DNA from 3 places in the Roseateles sp. GW823-FHT07B05 genome. Region 2 is predicted to be linked to each of the others. Evidence: predicted binding sites of a transcription regulator. Region 2 holds the regulator's gene; each other region holds the start of a gene.
The links. Region 2 encodes FNR, which switches genes on or off when oxygen is low (the NO sensors DNR and NnrR bind a similar motif). Its sites were predicted from a motif close to TTGATNNNNATCAA; they were not measured.

Region 1 (3,265 bases), 500 kb from region 2:
CGGCGACAGCTGCTGCGGGTCGCCCGCGAACAGCCGCGCGCGGCCCAGCGGCATCAGCACCAGCGCATGCGCCAGGCTCACCTGGCTGGCCTCGTCGAACACCAGCAGGTCGAACGGCGGCTCGCCGTCGGGTGACAGCTCGCGCAGCGTCTTCAGCGTGAAGGCGGCGCGCGTGGTCGTCATGCTGGCGAGACGGCAGCGCCGCAGCACCTGCAGCGACGAGGCGCGCAGCTGGTCGCGCAGATCGGCCACGCGGTCAGCCCAGGCCTTCAGCGCGTGCGCGTCGCGCGCGGCGGGGCGGGCCGCCTCGGCGCGCGCCAGTCGGGCGATGAGGTCGCGGTCCTGCGTCGGGATGAGGTGCTCGCGCCCTGCGTAGGCGGCGGCGTCGAAGCGCGTGCCCAGGCGCTGCACGGCACCGCGCAGGGGCTCGCGGCGGCCCTTGTGCAGCGCCTTGTCGACGGCCAGCGTCGCCAGGTCCACCGCTTGGTTGGTGGTGGACAGCAGCAGCACGCGCGCGGCCGGGTGGCGCTCCAGGTACTCGGCCAGCAGCACGCCCAGCGTCGTCGTCTTGCCAGTGCCCGGCGGCCCCCACAGAAAGCCGCTGCTGAAGCCGCTCAGCGCCAGCGCCGCCCGTTGCGCCGGGCGCAGCCAGCGGAAGGGCTCGCCGGTCAGCGGCGTGCCGCCGCGCAGCGGCTGGGGCGCGGACAGGTCCGGCAGGCAGGCCAGCGCGGTTTCTGCCCAGGGCGTGTCCCACCAGGCATCGGCGACGGCGTTCAGGAAGCGCGTGGGGTAGATCCGGATCAGGTGCCCGGCCGGCGGCGGCGGGCTGCTGGCGTTCTGCAGCACCAGCTCGTCGTTCTCGGCAACGACGGCCAGCACGCTGGCGCCGCCCTTGGCCGGGCTGCCCCACCAGGCGGCTGCGCCGTCCAGGCTGTCGTCCAGCAGCGCCTGGGCCGACGCGGCGCCCGGCCGCTGCCCTTCGGCGAACACATAGCCGGGCTCCAGCGTCACGCGCCACAGCGTGCCGTCACGCTCGGCGTGCAGCACCTTGAAGTCGTAGTACTCGGGCGTGGCCGACAGCTCGGCGCCCAGCGCCGCGCGGATGTCGGCGAGGCTCATGGCAACAGGAAACTCGGAAGCAGAAAGGGTGTAACTGTAAATGCATACAGCATTGGGCGCCGCCTTGATCCCGCTCAAGACCCGCCACGCGTCGCGCGGTTAGCCTGCGCAGCCACCATCACTTCATCGGGTTGCCACGATGTCCATCGAGTTGTTCCGCCAGGACCGGCATGTCTGCGTCATGTTCGCGCGGCTGGGCGACGAGGGCGGCGACGCCGTGCAGTCCAACCAGTTCCTGCTCGTCAACGGCGACACCGGCGCCATCCTCGACCCCGGCGGCAACATCGCGTATCACGAGCTGTACCTGGGCATGTCGGCCTTCTTCCCGCCGCACAAGCTGGCGGCCATCCTGGCCTCGCATGCCGACCCGGACATCATCGCGTCGCTGGACCGCTGGATGACGGCCACCGACGCGCCGGTCTACATCTCGCGCGTGTGGGAGCGCTTCGCGCCGCACTTCTGCAAGCCCGGCAAGACGACGGGCCGCATCGTCGGCCTGCCGGATGCCGGCGAGCGGCTGCGGCTGGGCACGGGGGCGGACCGCTTCGAGCTGTGGGCGCTGCCGGCGCACTTCCTGCACGCCGAGGGCAACTTCCAGTTCTACGACCCGGTCAGCCGCATCCTGTTCTCGGGCGACCTGGGCGCCTCCATGGGCGTGAGCCTGAACCCGGAGCAGCCGGTCACGTCGCTGGCCGCGCACATCCCGCGCATGGAGGGCTTCCACCGCCGCTACATGGTCAGCAACAAGGTGCTGCGTCTGTGGGCGGCGATGGTGCGGCAGCTGGACATCCGCATGATCGCGCCGCAGCACGGCGCGCCCATGGTGGGCGCCGCCGTGCAGGAGTTCATCGCCTGGGCGGAGCAGCTGGAATGCGGCGTGGACCTGTTCGGCGCGGCGAACTACCGGGTGCCGGGCTGACGCTCGCCCGCGGCGGCGGGCCGGCATTCAGGGTTTTGCGTCGGCCAGCAGCGTCGGCGTGATGCTCAGCGACAGGTGCTCGCTGGCGACCGGGTCCTCGCGGCCTTGTTCGATCAGCGCCTTGATGCCGTTGCGGGTGATGAGGCGAGGGCGTGAGACGACGCTCAGCGGGTCGCCCTTGCTCACTTCGGCGCGCAGATCGATCTTGTCGTCGCCCAGGTCGTGCGCCACGATGGCCACGGCCACCTGGTCGGGCGCCGGTGCGCCGGGGCGGCCGTTGAGCATCAGCAGCGCGCGTTCGCCGAGGTGGACGCGCAAGGTCGTCTTGGCCGACTCGGTCTTGCGGTTCTCGGCGTTGCCGGTGCGGTAGCTCAACTCCAGCTTCAGTTCCACCAGCGGCCCCTCGGCCGCGGGCGCCTCGCCTTGCGCCGCGTAGGCCACGCCGGCCATCGCCAGCAGGCCCGCGGCCAGCGCGGCAGCGCCGGAGCGCGTGAGTCGGCGGGGATGGTTCAGCATGGCAATCCTTTCAACGAGCGGATGGGTCGTGCCCCAGCGGCTGGCCAGCGGCGCGCCGAGGTGGTGAAGGTCGTGGGCGGCGAGCAGCGCCTGCGTGTAGTCGGCCCGTGCTGCCGGGTGGGCGGCGAGCACGGCGGCGTCGCAGGCCAGCTCCTGGTCGGCCCGGAAGCGGCGCAGCGCCCACCAGGCCAGCGGGTTCCACCAATGCAGCGCCGCCAGCACGCAGGCGAGCAGGTTCCAGAGGTTGTCCAGCCGTTCGAGGTGCACGCGCTCGTGGGCCAGGATCAGATGGCGCTGTGCGGGCGGGAAGCGTTGCTCGAAATCCGCCGGCAAGGCCACGCGCGGGCGCAGCAGGCCGACGAGGGCCGGGCTGCTGCCAGCGGGCAGCCGGGCACCCAGCCGGGCCAGGCGCCCCTGCCGCCACGCCTGCCCCAGCAGCACGCCGGCCGTGCCCAGCAGCCACAGCGCCAGCCAGGCCGAGGCCGCGCCGGCCGGCGGCGCGGGCAGGGCGGGTGCTGCCAGCGGCTGGGCCGCGCCCGCGGCCTGCCACACCAGGCGCAACGGCTCGGTGGCCGGGCGCGGCAGCGCCGCGGTCAGCAGCAGGGCCGGCAGCAGCAGCCAGCCCCGGTAGAGCGCCCCGGCGCCCAGGCGTTGCAGCAGCGGGCGCAGCAGCGCCAGCAACGCCACCGCGACGCCGAACAGCGCCGCCTG
Region 2 (3,265 bases):
ATGACGGCACGGCGCAGCAGGTCGTCACGCGTCAGCGCCAGGCCGCGCTGCACAGGCAGCTGCTGCTGGTTCAGCGCATCCTCGTACTCGGCCAGCGTCTTGGCGTTCTGCGCGTAGGAGGCCCCCACGCGGCTGATGGCAGAGACGCCCAGGCCCACGAGGTCGCAGTCGGGCTGCGTCGAGTAGCCCTGGAAGCCGCGGTGCAGCAGGCCCTGGCGCTTGGCGATGGCCAGCGGGTCGTCCGGCAGCGCGAAGTGGTCCATACCGATGTAGGTGTAGCCCTCGCCCAGCAGCGCGCTGATGGCACCCGACAGCATGGCCAGCTTGTCGCCCGCGGGCGGCAGCAGCTCGGCGACGATGCGGCGCTGTGGCTTGAAGCGCTGCGGCAGGTGGGCGTAGGCATACATCGCGATGCGGTCGGGCCGCAGCTCGGCCACCTGCGCGATGGTGCGGGCGAAGCTGGCGGGCGTCTGCAGCGGCAGGCCGTAGATCAAGTCCACGTTGGTGGACGAGAAGCCCAGTTCGCGGGCGTGCTGCATCAGCGCGGCCACCTGCTCCAGCGGCTGCACGCGGTGAACGGCCTTCTGCACGGCGGCGTCGAAGTCCTGCACGCCGAACGACAGCCGGTTGAAGCCCAGCAGCCGCAGGTGGGCCAGCCGGGCCAGGTCCACCGTGCGCGGGTCCACCTCGATGGACAGCTCGGCGCCCGGCAGCAGCTTGAAGCGGCGCCGCAGCATCTCCATCAGCTCGCCCAGCTCGGCGTCGGACAGGAAGGTGGGCGAGCCGCCGCCCAGGTGCAGCTGCGACACCGGCGCGATGCCACCGGCCCCGGCGGCGAGCGCATCGGCCACCAGGTCCACCTCACGGCCCAGCGCGGCCAGGTAGGGCGCGGCACGGTCGTGGTGCTTGGTGATGATCTTGTTGCAGGCGCAGTAGTAGCAGAGCTGCTCGCAGAACGGGATGTGCACGTACACCGACAGCGGCTGCACCGTGCCGCGCTGTCGCAGCGCCTGCAGGTGTTGCGCACCCTGGTGGGCCTCGACGAAGCGGTCCGCCGTCGGGTAGGACGTGTAGCGCGGTCCGGCCACGTCGTGTCGGCGCAGCAGGTCGGCAAGCTCAAGTTCGAGTTGGGGAGGACGATCGGTCACAGCAGCCATGTCGCCACTTTGCCGAGCCAGCCCCGCCCCGGCCTTGACGCAGGTCAAGGCCGGGGCGGGTCGCCTGGCGAAGAATGCCCCACATGCTGACGACCCAACCCTGCCCGATGCGCGCGTCGCCCGCATCCGAACCGTCGACACTGCCCGCCATCGAGCCGCTGAAGGTCGCCTGCGCCAGCTGCAACCTGCGCGAGCTGTGCCTGCCCGTTGGCCTGAATTCGGGCGAGCTGCAGCAGCTGGACGGCCTGGTCGCCAAGCGCCGCTCGGTGGCACGGGGCGACCACCTGTTCCGCAACGGCGAGCGCTTCGAGGCGCTGTACGCGGTGCGCACCGGCTTCTTCAAGACCTGCGTGGGCAGCGAGGACGGCCGCGATCAGGTGACCGGCTTCCAGATGGCCGGCGAGCTGCTGGGGCTGGACGGCATCAGCAGCGACCACCACCACTGCGACGCCGTCGCGCTGGAGGACTCGTCGGTCTGCGTCATCCCCTACGCGCAGCTGGAAGACCTGTCGCGCGAGTTCACGGTGCTGCAGCACCAGTTCCACAAGATCATGAGCCGCGAGATCGTGCGCGATCACGGCGTCATGCTGCTGCTGGGCAACATGCGCGCGGAGGAGCGGCTGGCCGCCTTCCTGCTGAACCTGACGCAGCGGTTGCAGGCGCGCGGGTTCTCGGCGTCCAGCCTCGTGCTGCGCATGACGCGCGAGGAGATCGGCAGCTACCTGGGCCTGAAGCTGGAGACCGTGAGCCGCACGTTCTCGCGCTTCCAGGACGAGGGGCTGATGGAGGTGAAGCAGCGGCAGCTGCGCATCCTGAACCAGGCGGGGCTGCAGGCGCTCGTCAACAACAGCCGGTGTTGAGTTGAGGCCCCTCGCCCGCGCTTGCCGCTGAACGCGGGCAAGCCCGGGCGGTCTTGCAGACCGCGCAGCCGACGGAGCGGCTGCCCTTCGGCAGGCACGACAAGTCCTGAGGACTTGTCGTGTCCGGCCTCAGCCCCCGAGGGGACGGCGATGATCGCGGGGGTGGCCCCGCTCGCACATCGCCCAAGGGGGCCGGCTTGCGGGGTGGAGTCGGACACAAGCAGTCCCTGCGGACTGCTTGTGCCTACGGAACGCCATGGGCCTCTGGCCCATGGCAGGCCCGGCGCTCGGCCCCAATGCAAAAAAGAAAAAGCCCCGCGGCGTGCGCGGGGCCTTGAAGTCACGAGCGGTGAGGTCAGCCGACCTTGATCTCGTTGCGCACTTCCTTCACGCCGGGGACGGCGGCGACGAGCTTGATGGCCTTCTGGGCCAGTTCGGCGCTGGGGGCCGCGCCCTTCACGATGACGACGCCGCTGTCGGTGCTGCTGACGGTCAGCGGCAGGGTCTGCAGGTCCTTGTCCTGCTGCAGCACGGCCGCGGCCTGGGCGGCAACAGCGGCGGCGTCCGCAGGCTGGGCCTGCGGCGCCTGACCGGCGGGCGCCGGGGCCGGGTCGGCGGCGAAGGCGGTGGACAGGGCCGTCGCCGTCAGGGTGGCGGTCAGCAGGCGGGCAAAGGTGGAAGCGTGTTGCATGCGTATCTCCTGAGGATGCGTGGATAAAACGCGGCACCGGATCGGCACCACGACACCCTCAGCGCAACAGCCGTGCCAGCCCCGACTTCTCCTTTCATATCAACCACTTGACTCTCTTGCGAGCCGGGTTGGCACGGCCAGGCGGGCGATTCTGTCGCCGCCTGGCGACAGGCCCGGCGCCGCGCGGGCTAAGTGCCTGATTCACCGGACCTTTTGCTGTCGCTGAAATCCGACGCCGCATCTTGGGGGTCGTCGCGGAACAGCTGCGGGTCCAGCCCGTGCTTCTGCATCAGCCGGTAGAACTCGCTGCGGTTGCGGTCGGCCAGCCGCGCGGCCTCGGCGACATGGCCGGAGGTCAGCCTGAGCAAGCGGTTCAGGTAGTCGCGCTCGAAGCGCTGCTTGGCCTGCTGGTAGTTCAGCACCTCGGCCGACGGCATCTGCAGCGCCCGCTGCACCTGCGCCAGCGGCACCAGCGGCGCCGTCGCCAGCACGCAGACCTGCTCGACGACGTTGTAGAGCTGGCGCACGTTGCCGGGCCACGGCGCCGTCACCAGCGC
Region 3 (3,265 bases), on a different contig from region 2:
GAAGTAGCGCTGCCGCAGCCGGTCGTAGCGGCCGTCGCGCTTGAGGCCGTCGAGCGCCGCCTGCAGCCGGCGCACCATGGACGGGTCGGCGTCGGGCCGCAGGCCGTAGTAGTAGCTGCGCGTCACGTCCTGCTCCATCACCGGCTGCAGCGTGCCGTAGGGCAGCTGCAGCTGGCGCAGGTTCCAGGCGGCGGCCCAGTCCAGCAGCGCCACGTACTCCATGCGGCCGGCCAGCAGCTTGCGCACGTTGGTCGCGTCGTCCAGCCCCTGCTCCAGCTGCAGGCCGGGCCTCAGGCCGGCGGCCTGCAGCTGCCGGTCTGCCGCCGAGTCGCGCACGACGCCGATGCGCGCGGCGCCCAGCTCGGCGAGCTGGGTCATGGCCAGGTCGCTGCGGCTGGCGAGGCGATACAGCAGGATGCGGCGTTGCGCGATGGGTCCGACCCACTGGAACTGCGCCTCGCGCTCGGGCGTGCGGGTCAGCGAGAACAGCAGGCTGCCGGCGCTGGCCTCGGCGGCCTGCAGGGCGCGCTGCCAGGGCAGCACCTGCAGGGCCAGCCGCAGTCCGGCGCCGGCGGCCATCAGGCGCAGCAGCTCGACGCTGAAGCCCTGGGCGCCGCCGTCGTCCTGGTAGTTCAGCGGCGGCAGGTTCTCCGTGAAGCCCTGCAGCACCGCGTCGTCGGCCGCCGCGATGGCGAGCGGCGCGGCGAGCAGGGCGGTCAGCGCGAGGCAGGAGCGGCGTTTCACGGCGGCCGAGTCTAGGTCGCCCGCATGACAAGCCTTTGCAGCGCCGCGGGCCGGGTGTGCGATTTCCCGCGCCGCGCCGCGCGGCCGGGGTCAGCCCGGCGTCGGCACGCCGGCCATGCGGTCGTGGGCGCGGAAGAACTGGCGGGCCAGCGCCAGCAGCTGGCCCTGGCTCAACTCGGCCGCGGGGCGGTAGTCGGCGATGTGCGGCGCCAGCTGCGGCCGGTGTGCCTCCACGTAGTGGCGGAACTGGCCCAGCACGACGTGCGAGCCCGTCATCAGCACCTCGGGCGTGTCCTGCAGTGCTTGGCACAGCGCGGCGAACAGCGCCTGCACGCTGCGCGTGTCATCGCCGTGCGCGTGCCGCTCATGCGCCTCGATGCGCGCGGCGTGCACCTGGTGGGCATCGAAATGCAGCACCTGGGCGTGGTGGTGGTCGAGATGGACGACGGCGTGGAACATGCGGGATCTCCTGGGGAATGTCAGCGGGTGGTTTCGGCGGCGGCCTGGCAGTCGACGCAGCGCAGTGCCTGCGGCTGGCGTTGCAACCGGTCGAAGGGAATGACGGCGGCGCAGTCGATGCAGCGGCCGTAGCCGGGCGTCTTCAGGCGCAGCAGCGCGTCGTCGAGGGCGTCCAGCTCGGCCAGCAGGTGGTCGTCGCGGGCCTGGTCCAGCGTGCGGTCGGCGTCGTGCTCGCGCCGGTCGTGCGGGTCGTCGGCCAGCAGTGCGGCGGCATGGGTGATGCGGTCGACGCCTTCGCGCTGGGCCTGCAGCGAGGCGCGCACGCGCTGGCGTGCCAGGGTCAACTCGGTCTCCAGCAGGGCATGCTGGCCGGGGGTGAGGGCAGTGGTCATGGAACCTCCTGGCACCCATGCTGGCAGCCTGCCCGCGGCGCCGCATTGCGCTGCATCAAGAAGGTGGCGATGGGAGAATCCGCCTCCCGCCACTGGTTTGGCACGGGTCCGTCCGGCCCTCAAGCGCATGTCCCACACGGTCGCCGACTTCGATTTCGATCTCCCTCCCGAGCTGATTGCCCAGCACCCCGCCGCCGAGCGCACCGCGTCGCGCCTGCTCGACGCCACCGGCCCCGAGCCCGTGGACCGCGTGTTCCGCGAGCTGCCCGCGCTGCTGTCGCCGGGCGACCTGCTGGTGTTCAACAACACGCGCGTCATCAAGGCGCGGCTGTATGGCGTGAAGGCCACCGGCGGCAACGTCGAGGCGCTGGTGGAGCGCGTGCTGCCCGGCACGCAGGAGGTGTGGATGCACCTGCGCGCCAGCAAGAGCCCCAAGCCCGGCAGCCGCGTGCGCTTCGCCGACGCCTTCGACGCCGAGGTGCTGGGCCGCTGCGGGCCCGACAACGGTCTGTTCCACCTGCGCTTTGCCGGCGACCCGTTCGCGCTGCTGGAGGCTCACGGCCATGTGCCGCTGCCGCCCTACATCGAGCATGCCGACAGCGCCGATGACGAACGCCGCTACCAGACCGTGTTCGCCAAGGAGCCCGGCGCCGTTGCCGCACCGACCGCGGCGCTGCATTTCGACGAGGCCCTGTTGGCCCGCCTGGCCGAGCGCGGCGTCGAACGCGCGCACGTGACGCTGCACGTCGGCGCCGGCACCTTCCAGCCGGTGCGCGTCGACAAGCTGGCCGACCACAAGATGCACAGCGAATGGTTCGACGTGCCGCCGGCCACGGTGGACGCCGTCGCCGCCTGCCGCGCGCGCGGCGGCCGGGTGGTGGCCGTGGGCACGACGACGCTGCGCGCGCTGGAGTCCGCCGCCCGTGGCGGCACGCTGCAGGCCGGCGCCCGCGAGACCGACATCTTCATCACGCCGGGCTTCGAGTTCCGCGTCGTCGACCGGCTCGTCACCAACTTCCACCTGCCCAGGAGCACGCTGATGATGCTGGTCAGCGCGCTGGCCGGGCATGCGCAGGTCATGGCGCTGTACCGCCATGCCATCGCCGAGCGCTACCGCTTCTTCAGCTACGGCGACGCGATGCTGCTGTCGCGCACCCAGCCGACGCGGCCCTGAGCAGCCTCATCGACGGCCGCGACGAACGCCGGCCGTGCCGTGACCGGTAGCGCGAAGCGCATGTGCACGCGCGCCTCGTGCCGCACGTCCAGCAGCTGTGCGCCGTGCTGCTCGACGAGCCGGCGCAGCCGCCCCTCCAGCTCGTAGGGCAGCTCGCAGCCCAGCTCGGCCTGGGCGACGCGCTCGATCTTGTCGGCCGTCAGCAGCGCCTGGGCGATGCAGTCCGTGTAGGCCCGCACCAGCCCGCCGGCGCCCAGCTTCACGCCGCCCCAGTAGCGTACGGCCGTGGCCAGCACGCCCTCCAGCCCCTGGTGGCGCAGCACGTCCAGCATGGGCCGGCCGGCGGTGCCGCCGGGCTCGCCGTCGTCATTGGCGGCGGAATGGCCGCCGGCCAGCAGCGCCCAGCAGACATGGGCGGCGCCCGGGTGCTCGGCGCGCAGCTGCGCCACGCGGGCCAGCGCCGCGGCGCGGTCGGCGCAGGGCTCCACGCAGCCGA

Region 1: AC1Q7O_RS02040 (oxygen-binding di-iron domain-containing protein) is a predicted target of FNR. The motif match lies at 1,184-1,197, and genes of this name have one in related genera.
Region 3: AC1Q7O_RS10985 (TraR/DksA family transcriptional regulator) is a predicted target of FNR. The motif match lies at 1,641-1,654, and genes of this name have one in related genera.

Annotation. Positions count from the first base shown of each region.
Region 1 is NZ_JBXAGX010000001.1:527,122-530,386, forward strand. It holds gene AC1Q7O_RS02035 (DEAD/DEAH box helicase) at 1-1,119, opposite strand, end outside; gene AC1Q7O_RS02040 (oxygen-binding di-iron domain-containing protein) at 1,259-2,038, shown strand; gene AC1Q7O_RS02045 (M56 family metallopeptidase) at 2,066-3,265, opposite strand, start outside.
Region 2 is NZ_JBXAGX010000001.1:1,025,001-1,028,265, reverse strand. It holds gene hemN (oxygen-independent coproporphyrinogen III oxidase) at 1-1,157, opposite strand, end outside; gene fnr (fumarate/nitrate reduction transcriptional regulator Fnr) at 1,265-2,017, shown strand; gene AC1Q7O_RS04215 (BON domain-containing protein) at 2,373-2,708, opposite strand; gene AC1Q7O_RS04210 (sigma 54-interacting transcriptional regulator) at 2,897-3,265, opposite strand, start outside.
Region 3 is NZ_JBXAGX010000004.1:166,075-169,339, reverse strand. It holds gene AC1Q7O_RS10995 (substrate-binding periplasmic protein) at 1-744, opposite strand, end outside; gene AC1Q7O_RS10990 (hypothetical protein) at 835-1,203, opposite strand; gene AC1Q7O_RS10985 (TraR/DksA family transcriptional regulator) at 1,224-1,595, opposite strand; gene queA (tRNA preQ1(34) S-adenosylmethionine ribosyltransferase-isomerase QueA) at 1,723-2,769, shown strand; gene AC1Q7O_RS10975 (IMPACT family protein) at 2,721-3,265, opposite strand, start outside.